Regions from separate parts of the Bradyrhizobium sp. Ken64 genome, predicted to be linked through region 1. Evidence: riboswitches for the same ligand, from Rfam matches in the RefSeq annotation. Region 1 holds a riboswitch; the other holds the start of a gene.
What was found. A riboswitch is a leader RNA that binds a small molecule or an ion and turns the genes downstream of it on or off. The one in region 1 is predicted to bind cobalamin.
Positions count from the first base shown of each region.

Region 2: it holds a riboswitch for cobalamin, as region 1 does, so the genes downstream of both, metE (5-methyltetrahydropteroyltriglutamate--homocysteine S-methyltransferase) here and AC0L2F_RS20915 (energy-coupling factor ABC transporter permease) in region 1, are expected to answer to the same signal.

Region 1 is NZ_JBVVPA010000012.1:170,303-173,688, reverse strand. Features, by position in the region: gene cobT (nicotinate-nucleotide--dimethylbenzimidazole phosphoribosyltransferase) at 1-374, opposite strand, end outside; gene cobF (precorrin-6A synthase (deacetylating)) at 390-1,139, opposite strand; gene AC0L2F_RS20915 (energy-coupling factor ABC transporter permease) at 1,186-1,863, opposite strand; cobalamin riboswitch at 1,901-2,120, opposite strand; gene cobA (uroporphyrinogen-III C-methyltransferase) at 2,166-2,897, opposite strand; gene AC0L2F_RS20905 (cobyrinate a,c-diamide synthase) at 2,894-3,386, opposite strand, start outside.
Region 2 is NZ_JBVVPA010000021.1:50,588-53,973, reverse strand. Features, by position in the region: gene metE (5-methyltetrahydropteroyltriglutamate--homocysteine S-methyltransferase) at 1-1,642, opposite strand, end outside; cobalamin riboswitch at 1,742-1,941, opposite strand; gene AC0L2F_RS28445 (4Fe-4S binding protein) at 2,730-2,933, opposite strand.

The DNA of each region.
Region 1 (3,386 bases):
ACGATTCCAGCCATCTCCTCATGCGCCAGCGTGCCGGTGTCGACGACCTCCAGGCTGGAGCCCAGCTCACGCGCGAGCACCGAAATCGCGGCGCCGCCGGAGGCAAAATTCGCCAGCATCGCGATGGTCACTTCTTGCGGATAGGCCGAAACGCCCTGCGCGACGATGCCGTGATCGCCGGCGAAGATGATGATCGGCACCCGCGCCGCGCGCGGTTGCTCCGTTGCTTGCAGGCCCGCAAGCTCGATCGCGAGCTGCTCGAGCCGGCCGAGCGCGCCGGTCGGTTTCGTCAGTTGCGCCTGCCGCGCCACCGCCGCCTCGCGGTGGACTGCGGAGATATCCGGGCATTGTTGGGTGACCCATTCGGGGAGCATGCTGCCTCGCTTGCCTCACGGCCTGCGCTTGAGGATGTAACTGTCCATGATCCAGCCGTGCCGCTCGCGCGCCTCTTGCCGCACGGCGACGATACGCGGGCCGATCTCGGCCAGCGCGCCGGACATGATAATCTGATCGGGCATGCCGAGATAGGCCCCCCACCAGATGTGCAGGTCCGCGGGATCAAGCGACTGGAACGCCGTGCCGCCGTCGAGCATCACCACCACGGTATCGACACCTCGCGGCCAGCCGCCCTCGCGCAAGCGACGTCCGGTCGTGACCAGAAAAGGCTCGCCGATATCGTTGAGCGGCAGCGCATGCGCCGCACACAGCGCCTGGATCGAGGTGATGCCGGGCACAACCTCGATCTTTGGCGAGGGATTGAGCCGCCGCGCAATGCGCAGCGAAGAATCATAAAGCGAGGGATCGCCCCAGATCAGCAGCGCGACCTTGCCTTTGCCTTCGAGATGATCTGCGATCGTCTGCGACCAGACAGCGGCCACGGCATCGTGCCAATCGTCCACGCCCTTGCGATAGTCCGCTTCAGCGGCGTCGCGCACGGGCAGATCGAACTCGGCGATACGTGTCTTGTCGCTGGCGAGCACATCCGCGCAGATCGTCCGCCTGAGATCGGCGAGGTCGGACTTGGCCGTCCCTTTGCGCGGGATCAGGACGAGATCGGCCGCGTTGATGGCACCGATGGCGGCGCGCGTGAGCTGCCCGCGATCGCCGCAACCGATGCCTATCAGGGAGAGCGTGAGCATCGTGCCTGCGAGGGGCGGCCATTAACAGCCGCCCGTTCGCTTGTCTCTAGGCCGCGTTGTGCAAACGCGGCGTGACGAGGCCGGCCGCGGTGACGCCGCGCAGCGACTTCGCCAGCGCCAACACACCGAGATCGGCGATCGGCTCGATCACGATGACGAGCGCATAGGACGCCGCGAAGGTCGCGATGCTGGCAAGGTTGGTCGCGGCAAAACCGGCGCCATAGAGCGCCCAGAACGCCACCCAGGCGATGACGCCGGCCTGATAGGTCGTCGAAAGCGCCAGCGCCTGGCGGTACTTCAGATCGACATAGGCCGTGTTGCGCGAAATGATCCGCGTGGCGATTGCCTGGATCCCGAACAGCGGCACCAGCAGCGTGGTGACGTTCATGCCATATTGCGGCAAGTCGGGCGGCTCGAAGAAGATGCCCTGGAACAGCAGGCCGAACGCGAGGCCGAAGGCCGCAGGCGCCGCTCCAAACAGCAGGAACAAGGTCGAGCCGAGGATGAAGTGCACTTCGGAGACGCCGACCGGGAAGTGCGGCAGGATCTCGAAGAAGACGAACACGAGGCCCGTGGTGGCGAGCGTCCGCGCTGCGAACGACGTGATGCCCTGCTCGCGCACGGTCTCGACCGCGAGCTTCAAGGCAACGCCGCCGACGGCGATGCCGGTTGCATAACTCAGCACAAGCTTGGCGTCCGAGACTAGTCCGGGTTCGATATGCATGGCTCAGATCCTTCTTGCCGTCACACCCGACGGCCTTGGCCTCAAAACGTGCACGGCCGGTCTCCTGGCTCGCGGTTCACTGGGAGTCTCCGGCCTTCCCGGGCCTTGCGGCCCAGTGGCTGATCGAAGTCCCTCACCGCTTACAGTCGCGGGGGCGGCTGGGGTTTTGGACGCCGCAACTTGGTCCGCCCACCCCCATTCCCGATTATGCTCCGGCGCTTTGCGCCGCGTCGAGCACCATGCCTCTCTTGTGTGCCCCTTTCGCCAGCCGGGCGTCAAGGGGCGAAGGGCGGCCGAGAGCGTCATGACGGATAATCCCCCGCCAGCGCGCCGAACAGGATGACGGCCGCCGTGGATGCCGCTCCGCCCCGCGCAAGCTGCTCGGCAAGTTCCGAAATGGTGGTGCGGACCAGTCGCTCATCGGGACGGCCGAGCGATTCGGCAAACAACGCCGGCGTGGTCGGGGCGAGCCCGTGCTCGATCAATTTTGCGACGAGCGCCGGAAATGTGCGCCGGCCCATATAGACCACGGTCGTCGCCTCGGGATCGGCCAGCGCCACCCAATTGAGGTCTGGCGGCAGCTCGCCGGTGACGTCCGCTCCGGTAATAAACTGCACCCGGCGCGAGGTGTGACGCCGGGTCAGTGGAATGCCGGCCTGAGCCGCAGCCACGCAGGCCGTGGTGACGCCTGGAATGATCTCGTAGCCGATGCCGGCTTCACGCAGGGTCTCGACCTCCTCCTCAAGCCGGCCAAAGATGCCGGCATCGCCGGACTTCAATCGCACCACGCGCGCGCCTGTTACGGCGTAGTCGACCAGCAATCGATTGACGTGGTGCTGCTTGGTCGAGGGCCGTCCCGCCCGCTTTCCCACCGCGACGAGATTGGCGCCGGGCCGGGCCAGATCGAGGATCGCGCCCGAAGCAAGATCGTCATAGAGCACGACGTCGGCCTCGCGCAGCCGCGCGGCACCCTTGAGCGTGAGGAGCTCGGGATCGCCGGGGCCGGCGGAGACGAAGGACACAAAACCGCTCACCGGTCCTCCGCGATCAGATGGAAGAACGTGCCGGTGGCTTGTCCCCGCCGCGAGCCGGTCTCGGCGATGACCGCGCCTGTCGCGTCGTGGACGACCGCCAGCGCCATGTCGGGCTGCGCGACGATCGTCGAATAGTGGAATTCGTGGCCACGCAGGCGTGCGCCGGCCTGATGGCCCGGCATCGGCGCGGCAAGCTCGGCCAAACGATAGCCCAGATGCATGCGGCGTTTGGCAAAGCTTGTCTCAAGGCCGAGCAGGCCCGTCATCTCGTGGCTGATGCCGTCGGCGTCGGTCAAAGCGCTGCCCAGCACCATATAGCCTCCGCATTCGCCGTGCACCGGCCGCGTTTCGGCGAAGGCGCGCAATCCGCCGCGGAAGCGCGCATTGGCCGCGATCCTGCCGGCCTGCAGTTCGGGATAGCCGCCAGGCAGCCAGCACACATCGGCGCCCGGATCAGGGCCTTCGTCAGCCAGCGGCGAGAATGTCGAT
Region 2 (3,386 bases), on a different contig from region 1:
GCTTCGGGCGGGAGACATCTCCAAACAGGATAGGAGGACGAACGCACCGCGAGCCATAAGACTGAACCCAGCCGTGCTTGGTGAATGCGAAACCCAACAGCTGCTCGCCAAAGTATTGAACCATGTCGTTGCGCTCGAACTCGCCGTGCACGAGCACGTCCAGGCCGATATCTTCCTGCCAATGCACGGTATGGGCTGTCTCCGCTTTCAGAAGCTGCTCGTACTGCGTGTCATTCAGCGCTCCCCGCGCATGAGCTGCACGCGCATTGCGGACGTCCGCCGTTTGCGGGAAGGATCCGATGGTTGTGGTTGGAAACATTGGCAATGCGAAGGCGACGCGCTGGACGTCGGCGCGCTGGGTGAACGCACTGCGACGGCGACGCATGCTATCGTCGATCGCGGCCATTCGTCCGGCGACGTTCGCACTGTGGATCTTCGGCGATGTTTCGCGGGTGACGGATGCATCCTCTGAGAGCGTGAGTTCATCGGCCACATCGGCAGCATAGCCAGCCAGCGCTTTGCCCAATATCGAAAGCTCCTTGATCTTCTGCACTGAGAACGCCAACCACGTCTTCAGATTGGGATCGAGATCGATCTCTAGCTCAATGTCGGTCGGAACATGAAGCAGCGAGCAGGAGGGGGCAATCTGAACACGGTCCCTGCCCAGTTTTTTGACCATAGGAGCAAGTTGGTCGAGTAGCGCCGGCAGATTAGAGCGCCACACGTTGCGACCATCAACGACACCGAGCGAGACCACGAGATCTCTACGCGCTCTGGCGACAATCGCGTCGAACTGGTCAGGTGCACGAACCAGGTCGACGTGAAGCCCGGCAACGGGCAAGGCCAAGACTGTTTCAAGATTGTCGCCGACAGCCCCGAAGTATGTGGCCAGCATGATTTTAAGGGCCGGCACGGCCTTAGCGAAATGAGCATAGGCCCGGCGGACAGCCGCCCGAGATCCTTCGTCGACGTCCATCACTAGGCATGGCTCGTCGAGCTGAACCCATTCAGCGCCGCGCGAGGCTAGTTCGCGGAGAACATCGACATAGACGGGGAGGAGCCGATCAAGCAGCGAGAGCGGATTGAATGCGGGATTTACGCTTTTGCCGAGCTTCAGGAAAGTGACTGGGCCCACTAGGACGGGCCGCGTCTGATAGCCGAGGCTTCTTGCCTCCTCATATTCCTCGATCGGCTTCCGAGAGGCAAACTTAAAGATCTGATCCTGGTGAAATTCCGGCACCATGTAGTGGTAGTTCGTATCGAACCACTTCGTCATCTCCTGTGCGGCTACGCCGGGCCCATGCTGAGCGTGACCACCGTCCTGAGCGCCACGCGCCATGGTGAAGTAGGTTTTGAGCGACACAGGACCTTCGCTCCAGCCGTAAACGTCGGGAATGGCGCCGACCATTAGGCTGGTATCGAGCACATGGTCGTAGAGCGAGAAGTCATTCGAAGGAATGACGGTCGCACCGCGGGATTTCTGCCGTGCCCAATTAGCGGCACGAAGTCCACTCCCCGCCTCGAGGAGCTCGGCTTCACTGGACTTTCCCGCCCAGTAGCTCTCGAGCGCGAATTTGAGTTCGCGTCGTGGGCCGATGCGTGACGTCCCCAGTGTGGCAACGGGAAGCGAAAGGATTGACATAGCTTAGACCCCATGTTGGGGCAAAGGCCATGGCGGACGCAGACAGCGAACATCGCGTGAGCGACAACTGCTTGGCGCACACCGGGACGCCCCGCCCGTGGACGATATCTTGTCGAGGCAGGTCTCCTGGCTCACGGGTCGTCGCTGCTGTCCGGCCTTCCCGAAGCCGCATGGCTTCAGTGACTTCGTTGGACAGCGGCTCGCCGCTTACAGTTGCGGGGGCAGCGCCGGCATTGCACCGGCTTCCCTCTTAGCTCCGGATCAAACGAAATCCGGAGACCGCGACGGCTTGGATTATGCGCACGAGGATCGATGCGTCAACCTACCGATTCTCGCTGCGACATTGCCCAAGCGATTACGAGCGCACTAGGCAGGTAAGACGGTCTTGCTCGCGGCCTAGTGAACACGCCCGCATCTGTGGAGGCTCCGCTTTTGAAATGCATTCGCTCCCTGCTCGCGTAACGGTTGAGCTCCACCACCGGAACGAACCCGGGCGGCCTTCGGTATCTGTGTGATCGCGAGGAGGCGACCTTTTCCGTCAGCAGCTTTTCGAACCTGCGCGTCAGGAAGGTGCGATCATCCTCGGCCGGCATCCGTTTGGTCACAGCCCACGAGGCTCCCTAGACATTTCGAAAGCCGGATTGCTCCAGGACCGAACGGATGATCAGGTCGGCTCCTTGGTGTTCGGCGGGCCCGCGACCAGGCACGAGGTCGTCCGCCTCCGTGAGGTTGGCCAAGATGATCTTCTCGGTGCACTAGGTGTTCACGTGCTGAGCGACCTTTGCGCCGGCTTCGATGCGTCCGCGGCCGCTCGACGCCGGGCCTGCCTCGCCTCGACTCGCCGCCAGCGACGATAGGCCGTAACGCGGCCACTGAGCATCGAGGGCCTTGTCCTTGTTCGTGACAAATTCGACGGTGTCCTCCGACAGAGCCCTTTGAGGGGTCCCTCGGCGTCGCTCAGCGTCTTAAGCTCATAACGATGTTAATCGACCTCGATGCGCTCCATGCGGTCGTGGTCTCCTCAAGGTCCCACATCTACAACTTCGTTCGCGAAATCGAGCGATGAGGCCTTTTGGTCGCGGGCTGCCTATCCTGTCTTGGACGGGACACAGGTGTCAGGGACCGGACAGACCACCGCGCATTGCGGCGTGTCGCAATGGCCCTCGCACTCCGTACATTTTTTGGCATCGATAACGTAAATGTCACGCTTCAGACTGATCGCCGCGTTGGGACACTCGAACTCACATGCGCCACAAACGGTGCATTGCGAAGCGACGATCTTGTAAGCCATGCCTTCCGACTCCTTAGGCGAGCGATGCCATGGGCGATCCCTTTCAAATGCCGTGCCAAACGCAGACGCGCTCAATGTTGGGCAATTTGCCCAATTCGGCTGTCCCGGGTCTGAGACCATGTTGCGTCTGCGACAGCAACAGGTCGCTTCAATTTCAGGCTACGAGCCATCGGGCCCTCTTGCGAGAGTCAGTCGCGACTTGAAGCTGGAAGCGTCCGTCGGTTTGTTTGGCACGTCAGCGCGGGGGCAAGCGAGGCTGACGCTTCCTCCACCGGCGGCGACAAAACCCGCGAACGGACGCAGGTCTACGTCGGATCTCGGCAAACCTCCGGTCACACACCCCGACTGGAGGTTTGTGCAAGCCTCGCTCATGGCTGCAACGCTAGCTGCGTGGAGGACTCGCTGGAGGCTTGCCAAAACGGGCCTGTGGTATAACAAGCTTCGGAGGGAAAT